3 regions of the Sphaerimonospora mesophila genome follow, and region 2 is predicted to be linked to each of the others. Evidence: predicted binding sites of a transcription regulator. Region 2 holds the regulator's gene; each other region holds the start of a gene.
The links. Region 2 encodes LexA, which represses DNA repair genes until DNA is damaged. Its sites were predicted from a motif close to TCGAACANNTGTTCGA; they were not measured.
Positions count from the first base shown of each region.

Region 1: AP234_RS06075 (Rv2578c family radical SAM protein) is a predicted target of LexA. The motif match lies at 1,503-1,518, and genes of this name have one in related genera.
Region 3: AP234_RS00485 (DUF6504 family protein) is a predicted target of LexA. The motif match lies at 1,832-1,847, and genes of this name have one in related genera.

Region 1 covers NZ_BCBX01000031.1:360,350-363,600, forward strand. Annotated here, with positions in the region: gene AP234_RS06065 (penicillin-binding transpeptidase domain-containing protein) at 1-944, shown strand, start outside; gene AP234_RS06070 (DUF3040 domain-containing protein) at 1,105-1,392, opposite strand; gene AP234_RS06075 (Rv2578c family radical SAM protein) at 1,527-2,654, shown strand; gene AP234_RS06080 (glycosyltransferase family 4 protein) at 2,796-3,251, shown strand, end outside.
Region 2 covers NZ_BCBX01000039.1:197,237-200,487, reverse strand. Annotated here, with positions in the region: gene AP234_RS21230 (aminotransferase class I/II-fold pyridoxal phosphate-dependent enzyme) at 1-977, opposite strand, end outside; gene lexA (transcriptional repressor LexA) at 1,090-1,803, opposite strand; gene nrdR (transcriptional regulator NrdR) at 2,591-3,052, shown strand; gene AP234_RS21215 (vitamin B12-dependent ribonucleotide reductase) at 3,204-3,251, shown strand, end outside.
Region 3 covers NZ_BCBX01000030.1:75,432-78,682, forward strand. Annotated here, with positions in the region: gene AP234_RS00480 (DNA polymerase III subunit alpha) at 1-1,449, opposite strand, end outside; gene AP234_RS00485 (DUF6504 family protein) at 1,490-1,756, opposite strand; partial or broken gene AP234_RS39345 (RloB domain-containing protein) at 2,039-2,494, shown strand; gene AP234_RS00490 (KamA family radical SAM protein) at 2,430-3,251, opposite strand, start outside.

The DNA.
Region 1 (3,251 bases), on a different contig from region 2:
ACGGTGACGAGCGGGAGACCCTGCACACGCTCAAGGGCAAACCGGGCGAGGAGGTGCGCACCAGCCTCGACCCCCGCGTGCAGCGGGCGGCGGCCGATGCCGTACGCGACCTGGAGAAGCCCGCCTCCCTGGTGGCCGTCCGGCCCTCGACCGGTGAGATCCTCGCCGTCGTCAACAACAAGGGCGGCTTCAACCGGGCGCTGGACGGCCGCTATCCGCCGGGGTCGACGTTCAAGGCCGTCACGGCGGCGGGGCTGCTGGCCGCCGGCCTCACCCCGTCGTCGACGGTGAGCTGCCCCCGTGAGGCGAACGTCGGCGGCCTGAAGATCCGCAATTCCGACCACGAGGCGTTCGGGTCGCTGTCGTTCCTCGACTCCTACGCCCACTCGTGCAACACGACGTTCGCGCCGCTGGCCGCCGCCAAGCTCGGCGCGCAGAAGCTGTACGACCTGGCGGGCGACTTCGGGTTCAACCAGCCGCTGGACATCGGCGTGCCGGCGACGAAGGGCAGCATGCCCAAGGCCACCAGCGACGCCGAGCTCGCGGCCGAGTCCTTCGGCCAGGGCAGGATCACCGCGAGCCCGCTGGTGATGGCGGGGGTGGCCGCGGCGATCGCCGACGGGTCGTGGCGTCCGCCCACGCTGGTGCCGTCCCTCAAGCAGAAGTCCTCGCCCAAGCCGCTGCCCGGCGGGGTCGCCGAGCAGCTCCGTTCGATGATGAAGGCGGTCGTGACCAAGGGCACCGCGCGCGGCGCCAGGCTGCCGTCCGGGACCGCCGGCAAGACCGGCACCGCCGAGTTCGGCACCGGTCCCAAGCTCGACTCGCACGCCTGGTTCGCCGGCTACCGGGGCGATCTCGCCTTCGCCGTCGTGGTCGAGGGCGGTGGTGGAGGCGGCGCGGTCGCCGCTCCCGTCGCGGCCGCCTTCCTCAGGGCCCTCGGATAGACCGGTACGTTCTCCGGGGCCGTCGTCCACGAGAGGGGCGTGGCCGAGGTCACCGCCCGCCGTGTCCGTGATCTCGGCGACGCCCCGCGATCATCACCGACGAGAACTCGTCCCCCTCGACGACGAACGCCGGCGGAAACCGGTCGCCGCGGTCGGCGGGTCATCCCGCGAGGGCGGCCGCGTTGTGCTGGAGCGCCATGATCAGCAGGGCCGTGATCAGCACCACGATCAGCACCCAGCTCAACGTGATGATCACGGTGGATCGGCGGGGCCAGTGGCTCCCGGCCCCGTCGGCGGACGGATCGGCCGACCGTCGCCGGGCGCCGTGCTCCCTCCGTTCCACCCGCTGGTTGAAGGACTCGATCCTGGCAGCCAACTTGGGGTCTTCGTCGGTGAGGTGCCGCTCGATCATCGCAAGCATTCGCTCTTCGTCCTGCGACCAGGCCATGGCGCAACTCTCCAGAACGCGAGGTGTGTGCCGACTTTCTGCCCATCGATCAAGATCGTTAGCCGTTTCCAGGGCCGCTATTTGCCTCGCGTTGAAACTTGCGATCGGGCTCGAAATCTTGTTCTAATGGAGTCGTGCGCTGGGACAACCTACGCCTTGACGATCAAGGATCTGACGAGCGACGCGGCGACGGTCTGGAACGTTCCGATCAGCGGGACGGCGAGGCCGTGCCGCTGATCGCGCGCGGCGCGGTCGCCAGGACGTTCGACACCCCGGGGTTCCAGGGCGTCACGTTCTATGAGATCCACGCGCGCTCGATCATCAATCGCGTCCCCGGCGCGAGCCGCGTTCCGTTCGAGTGGACGATCAATCCCTATCGCGGCTGCAGCCATGCCTGCGTCTACTGTTTTGCCCGGAAAACGCATGAATATCTGGATCTGGACGCGGGGCTGGACTTCGACTCCAGGATCGTCGTGAAGGTGAACGCGGCCGAGCTCGTCCGCAAGGAACTGGCCGCACCCAGGTGGGCCGGACAGCACATCGCCATGGGCACGAACGTCGACTGCTACCAGCGGGCGGAGGGCCGCTACCGCCTGATGCGCGGCATCCTCGCCGCGCTGCGGGACGCGGCCAACCCCTTCTCCATCCTGACCAAGGGCTCGCTGATCCTGCGCGACCTCGACCTGCTCACCCAGGCCGCCGAGGTGACCGACGTCGGCACCGCCGTCTCGGTCGGCTTCGTCGACGAGGCCCTGTGGCGGCAGGTCGAACCGGGCACGCCGCATCCGCGCAAGCGGCTGGAGGTCTGCGCCACGCTCAACGACCACGGCGTCCGGTGCGGCGTGCTGATGGCCCCGATCCTCCCCTACCTCGCCGACTCCCCCGCCATGTTGTCCGACACCGTCCGGCGGATCGCGGAGGCCGGCGCCACACACGTCACCCCGATCGTGCTGCACCTGCGCCCCGGCGCCCGCGAATGGTTCCTGGCCTGGCTGTCGCGCGAGCACCCCCGGCTCGTCCCCCGTTACCTGGAGCTGTACGGCAGGGGCGCGTACGCTCCCAGGGCCTACCAGGAGCGGATCAGCCGGCAGGTGGCCGAGCTCGCCGAGCGCCACGGGATCGGCCGCGCCACCCCGCGCGATGCCCGGCGCATCACCCCCCGCCACCACTCCCCCGGCGCCCAGGCCCACCGCGATCAGACCCACGGCGACCGGCCCTCGCCACCGCACCGCCCCGGTCCCGAGCAGCTGACGCTCCTGTGACACGGCGCGGCGAGGCCCCGCCCGGGCGACCCGCCGCGATCGCCGCCCGAGGCGATGTGATCTGAATCACGCAAACCTCGGGAGCTGTCGGATGCGTCCCAGGGAAGAGGGGATCTTCAGCCGACATGAACGGGGCATGTCTTGTCTTTACTACGCCGCTTCTCCGTGCGCCGCGCCGCCGCCCGGGCGCTGGTGAAGGCGATCGAGGCACGTGACCGGCGGCGTTCCCGCTCCGCGCCGCCGCCGGACGACCACGAGGTGCGCATTCTGCTGCTGCACGCCAACGGCATGGGCGGAACCATCCGCACGGTCTTCAACCTCGCCGGGCACCTGGCCCGCGACCATGATGTCGAGATCGTCAGCGTGGTCCGGACTCGCGAGGAGCCGTTCTTCCAGGTGCCCCCCGGTGTCCGCATCCGCTACCTGGACGACCGGGTGTCCCGGCGCCGGGGCCTGCTGTCCCGCCTCCCGAGCAGGCTGGTCCCCGGGGACGAGGCGGCCTATCACTCGTTCACCCTGGGGACCGACCTCAAGCTGGTCCGCTACATCCGGTCACGGCGCAGGGGCGTGCTCATCGGCACCCGGCCCGGCCTCAAC
Region 2 (3,251 bases):
ACCCGGGCCTCCCGCTCAAGGAAACCGGCGGTGTCCGCCGCCACCGGCGGCCCGTAAGCGGACAGGTCCAGCCACGCGAGGTAGGTCCCCTCCGGCATCCGGTAGCCGACCTCGGCGGGAAGCCGTTTTGCGATCAACCGGCGATTGCGGTCGAGGATCAGCAGGATCTCCTCCAGCCAGGGGTCGCCGTGCCGCCAGGCGGCGACCGACGCCTCGACGTCCAGCACGCCCGGCGCGCCGTAGATGTGCGGAGGCTGGCCGTCCAGGGCCGCCCGTACGGCTCGCGCCCCGATATGCGCGACCGCGCAGCGTATCCCCCCCATGTTGAAGGCCTTCGACGCCGACGCGAGCGTGACCGTGCGATCGGGCAGGATCGTGGCGAAGGGGATGTGGCGCCCGGGGGAGTAGACGAGATCGGCGTGGATCTCGTCCGAGATCACGAGTGCGTCGTGGCGCTCCGCGTACTCGGCCAGCGCGTCCAGTTCCGAGCGGGTGAAGACGCGCCCCGCGGGATTCTGCGGATTGATCAGGAGCAGTACGGGCGCGGGCTCGGCCGGCACCTCGAACCGCCCGTCCGGCCCGATCGGGATCGGCAGCATCCGCCTGTCCATGTCCCGGAGCGTGTCGAGGAACGAGTTGTAGGCCGGCGTGTGCAGCGCGATCGGGTCGCCGGGCCGGGTCGTCAACTGCAGCAGCACCTGCAGTGCCTGATTGAGGTCCGTGTACGTCCGCACCTGACCGGGATCGGGGTGCCAGTCGTACCGGTTCGCCATGCGTTCGGCGAACGCCTCCGCCAGCGGACCGCAGCCGGGCTGCTCCAGCCAGGTGGGGTAGCCGAGGTCGGCGGCGGCGCGGCGCGCGATGGTCTCCCTGATCACGGGGGCGATCGGAAAGTCCATGTCGGCGACCCAGGAGGGGATCACATCCGGGGGGACGGCCGCCCACTTGATCCCGTCACGGGCTCGGCAGGCGGTCAACGTGAGCGAATTCAGTTCATTCCGAACATCACTCTCATAAGTCACCGAACCACCTTAATCTGTGGCTCCGCGGTACAGCCGACCGCGGAGCCGCCAGACTTGAATGTGCGTGTCAGAGCTTGCGCAGGACCGCGGTGACCTTGCCGAGGACGGTCGCCTCGTCGCCGGGGATCGGCTCGTAGTTGGGGTTGTGCGGCATCAGCCACACATGCCCGTCCTTGCGCTTGAACGTCTTGACCGTGGCCTCACCGTCGATCATCGCGGCCACGATGTCGCCGTTGTCCGCGACCGGCTGCTGCCGTACGACGACCCAGTCGCCGTCGGCGATCGCCGCCTCGATCATCGAGTCACCCGAGACCTGGAGCAGGAACAGCGTGCCCTCGCCGACGAGCTGCTTGGGCAGCGCGAACACGTCTTCGATGCTCTGTTCGGCCAGGATCGGTCCACCCGCGGCGATCCGGCCGACGAGCGGCACGAAGGCGGCGGTGGGACGGCTGTAGCCGCCCTCCTCCTGCTGAGCGTCCGGGTCGACCCACAGGACCGGCTCGCCGGGCAGCCGGACCTCCAGGGCCCTGGGGCGGTGCGGGTCACGGCGCAGGTACCCCTTACGCTGAAGCGCCGTGAGCTGGTGTGACACGCTGGAGGTGCTGGTGAGGTGGACCGCTTCTCCGATCTCCCGCATCGACGGCGGATAGCCGCGCTGTTGGACCGAATCCCGGATCACCTCAAGGATCTTGCGCTGCCTCGGGGTGAGGCCAAGCGCGTCACGCCTGCGAACCGCGAGGTCGCCGGCGTCATCCGCCTTGGCGCTTCGGTCACTCACGATGCCACCTCTCAATCCCTGTTTCCTGTATCACTTGTCTTGGACGCCAGGCCACCGGCGCCGCGTCGCTTCGTGTCGTTACGTGTCGCTCCGTGTTCCCCGCGTCGCGCAGGGTTTCCGCACTCCTCAGGGTGACCGTACCGCGATTCAAGATCATCTTCAAACAATTGTTCGATTTTCCGTTAAATCGCAGATCCTGGCGTTCCATCACATCGTACGGGAGTTCGATCGACATCGTGTTCGACTTTCCAGATTTTTCTCCTTATGGGGATTCGGTGGAGTGTGCACGTGATGTCGCCGATCGAGAAAAGGGCGCCGTGATTTCCGGCATGAACCCAGAGCCTTCACGCTCTGGAACACCGGACCGTACATATCGCCGGCCGCATCCTGGTCCGTGCTCCCGCCTGTGCCTCCGTCCGTGCCCCCGCCCGGGTCCCCGTTCAGGCCGCCGCCTGTGTCGCTGCCTGTGTCGCGGCTCGTGTCGCGGCTCGTGTCGTGGTTCGTGTCGCGCGGACCGCGGCATCTGTCGGGGTTCGGTGGTGAGGTCCGATGAGGGTCCCGTCGAGCGCCCTGCCGGGAGGCCGGTCGCGACACGCCGGGTGAACAGGGAACTTCTCTCCCGCTGCGGCTCCCAACTTGCGTTCAAGGTCGGGCGCTCCTACGGTTGGACCACAACATCTAGTAGTCACATCGGTGTAAGTTCCCTAGACCTTGTGGTCAAACCCATGGTTTCAGACCTGTGGTTTTCGTGCTTCGCCGTGTCAAGAGACGCGTTGAGGGAGGCGATGGCGTGTACTGCCCGTTCTGTCGTCATCCGGACACGCGGGTCATCGACAGCCGGTCGACCGAGGACGGAGCGGCCATCCGACGGAGGCGCTCCTGCCCCCAATGCGGGCGCAGGTTCACCACTCAGGAGACCGTGCTGTTGATGGTGAGCAAGCGTAGCGGGGTCACCGAACCGTTCTCACGCGACAAGGTGATCGCGGGGGTACGGCGGGCCTGCCAGGGGCGGCCGGTCGGCGAGGATTCCCTCGCCAAGCTCGGGCAGCGGGTGGAGGAGACGATCCGGGCCACGGGAGCGGCCGAGATCCCCTCGCACGAGGTGGGACTGGCCATCCTGGGCCCGCTGCGGGACCTCGACGAGGTCGCCTACCTGCGCTTCGCCTCCGTCTATCGGGGATTCGAGACGCTCGCCGACTTCGAGACGGAGATCGAGCAGCTCAGGGCGGCGCGAACCGGCGCCGAAGGGTGACGGGGGCCGAACCGGTCCCCGCTCTGCGGCGCGACGATGTGGTTATGCAGCGTGGTCGAGTAGTCCGAACAGGTCAGGCACGTGGTTCGGCACATGGTCCGACACCTGGTCCGACACGAAGGGGCTTCACGGTCCCTAGAAGGGGGAAGTCATGACGGAGATCGCGAACGGCACCGCGACAGGCGCGGGGGATCGCGGA
Region 3 (3,251 bases), on a different contig from region 2:
GGCGATGACGTCGATCTCGTGCGGGGGCAGGCCCATTGCGGCCCCGACGTCCCGGATGGCGCTGCGGGCCCGATAGGTCTCCATCATCGAGACGCAGGCCACGCCGGCCTCGCCGTACCGGCCGAGGATCGCGCGATAGCAGTCGAGACGGCGTGCGGACTCCACGTCGATGTCGATGTCGGGCAGGCCGCGGCGTCCCTCGGACAGGAAACGCTCCATCAGCAGGCCGTGTTCGAGCGGGTTCACGTCGCCGATGCCGATCAGATAGTTGACCAGGCTGCCCGCCCCCGAGCCGCGGATGGCGCAGCGGACGCCCATCGAACGGATCAGTTCCGTGATGTCGGCGACAGTGATGAAATATCCGGACAGCCGCTTCTTCTCGATGATCGCCAACTCGGCGGCGAGCCGGTGCCGCGCGTCCGCCGTACGGTCCAGACCCCGGCGGTTCAGGCCGTCCTCGCAGCGGCTGCGCAGCAGCGGCACCGGGTCCTCGCCGATCTCGGGCAGGTGGAGCCGGGGGTCCTCGGCGTCGAGGAGCGGGACGATCTCGACGGGGTCGAGCGCGCACCGCTCGGCGACCCGCCGCGTCTGCGCCAGCAGCCGCTCGGCCAGGTCGAGGTCGCCGCCGCAGATCCGGACGGCCACCCGTGCCATCTCGCGGCCGTCCTTGAGGTAGGCGTGCGCGGTGGGATGCTCGACGTGCCTCGGGTGGAGCGGCACGAGCCGGCGTGCCGCGTCGAGCACGTCGCCGACCTGATGGTCGGCCGCGTGCAGGTGGCGGACCTCGTTGGTCAGCACGGCGGGCACGCCCATCGAGCGGGCCAGGCCGAGCATGCGGGTCGCGGTGTTCGCGTCGCGGTAGCCGTACAGATCGGTCACCTCGACCACGACGTCGGGCACGGCCGAGCGCCAGGCGTCCAGCAGCGCGCGTGCCCGGTCGTCGCGGCGTTCCGCCACCGCACGGCCGACGTCGGAACGGGGGCCGAGCAGCACCGTGAGCCGCGGCCCGCCGCCCGTGCTCACGGCGTGCTCCGCCACCAGCTCCGGCGTGACGTACGGCTCGCCGCGCTCCCCCACCTGATGGGCGGCCGTGACCAGACGGCACAGCGCCGCCCAGCCATCGGAGCGGGCCAGCACGACGACCCGGGGCGGCTCGCCGTGCCCGGCCGATCCGGCGCGTTTCCCCCGCTCCGCGCCGTGCACCCCGCTGTCCACGCCGTGTACGGCATGGCCGTCGCAGAGGACGAGGTCGACACCGACGATCGGGGCGATGCCCCTGTCGTGACACGCCTGGACGTGCTTGATCGCGCCGTAGAGGCCGTCGCGGTCGGTCAGCGCGAGCATGTCCATGCCATGCTCGGCCGCCCGCCCCGCGAGGGCGTCCGGAAACGCGGTGCCGTACCTGAGAGAGTAGGCAGAGGCCGTGTGCAGGTGGATGAAGGGGGCCATCAGGGCCCTCCCACCTCGTCTCGAGACCGGAACGTTCTCATCAGTCCCATGCCCTCAACAGGAGCCAATCACCGCCGGCGGTGTCGAAACGCAGCTCATAGGTCCCGCTCTCCCGGCCGGTGGCGGCCACCACCCGCCAGAACCGCCGCTCGCCGGGGTCGCTGTCGGAGGTCTTCCACCACTCGCGGGCGACCACCCAGTGGTCCTGCACCTCGCGGATGGCGTAGAGCCGATCACGCCAGACGAACTGGACGGGCTGCCCGTCCCTGATCCACACCTCGATCGGATCGCCGTAAAGCCTGCTCAAGACCCTTCTCCCTGTGGCTCCGGGCCACCCGGGGGAAGGCGGGCGGATCGATCGGCGAACTCACTCGCCGCTACCTCGAACATACGTTCCCAGCAGCGCGAACGCAAGTCGTCACACCTCGAGGCCGGATCGGCGCCTCGGCAGGTTCCCGACACTCTCAGGGCGAGTTACGGAAAGTTCCTTCGCAGACGGGGGCGTGATTGAATTAGAGGCTGGTCGCGCCGGATTGGTCGATGTCGATGAGCACACGACCCTGGACACGGCACTCACAACAGCCGTCGTAACAAGGTGAACGTCATCGTCTCGTTACCCTGTTTCGAGCTATGGGTGCTCTACCACTTCCAGGACTACGCGTCGGCGACGAATCGAGCCGAGGTCCAGCGTAAGATCACCGGCCACCTTCCTCGGTATGACAAGCATCTGCCGGGGATTTTCCGTACGGAGAGCACAAGGTGGCGGGGAAACGTGCGCGACGGGCGGATCCGGATCATGATCGGCCGGACCGCAAGGGGCGTAATCCGTCCGCCAACGCCTGGCTCGTCGTCGAGGCGATCGGCGCGGCCGGACGTGGCAGAGGAGCCTGAAGCCGGTCGTCGTACGGCGGCGCCGGGCCCGGCCGGTCGTTTCTCCGGCCGGGCCCGGCCGTCCGCCGTGAGATCGGGCCGACCGCTCGTCAGGCCGGATCCTCCACGGACCGCAGATGCTCGAAGGGGAACCGGTCGGCGAAGGCGGGCCTGAGGTCGTCCAGCCAGATCGCCTCGGGGTCGTACTTGGCATAGAAGGGCCGGTTGACCAGGTCGGAGTCCCGGCACTGGATGAAGTGCAGCGCGAAGGCCTTCTCGCCGAACAGCTCCACGACGCCGTCGACGCAGACCTTGCCCGGGGTGGCCGACATGGAGGGGCCGCGTACGGTCCGGGCCAGGCCGGAGACGTTCCGGTAGGCGTCCCGGAAGATCTCGTAGGCGCGGGCGAGCGGCACCGCGAAGTAGTCCTGCGGGCCGGTGTCACGCTCGACGAACATGTAGTAGGGGACCATCCCCATGCGGGTCTGCTGCCGCCACATGCTCTCCCACAGCACCGGATCGTCGTTGATCGAGCGGATCAGCGGAGCCTGGGTGCGGATGATCGCGCCGGTGTCGTGAATCCGGCGCACCGCCTCGGCCACAACCGGGGACTCCAGCTCCCGGGGGTGGGTGAAGTGCGCCATGAAGGCGAGGTTCTTGCCCGACCGCACCACCTTCTCGAACAGGCGCAGCATCTCGTCGGCGTCGGGGTCGGTGACGAACTTGTACGGCCAGTAGGCCAGGGACTTGGTGCCGATCCGGATGGCCTCGAGCTGCTCCAGCTCCAGCAGCGGCTCGACGTACCTGCTCAGCACCGGCGCTCTCATGATCATCGGGTCGCCGCCGGTGAACAGGACGCCGGTGATCTGCGGGTGCGACAGCAGATACTCCTTCAGCTGGCCGACCTCTTCCGCTGCCATCTTCAGGTCGGG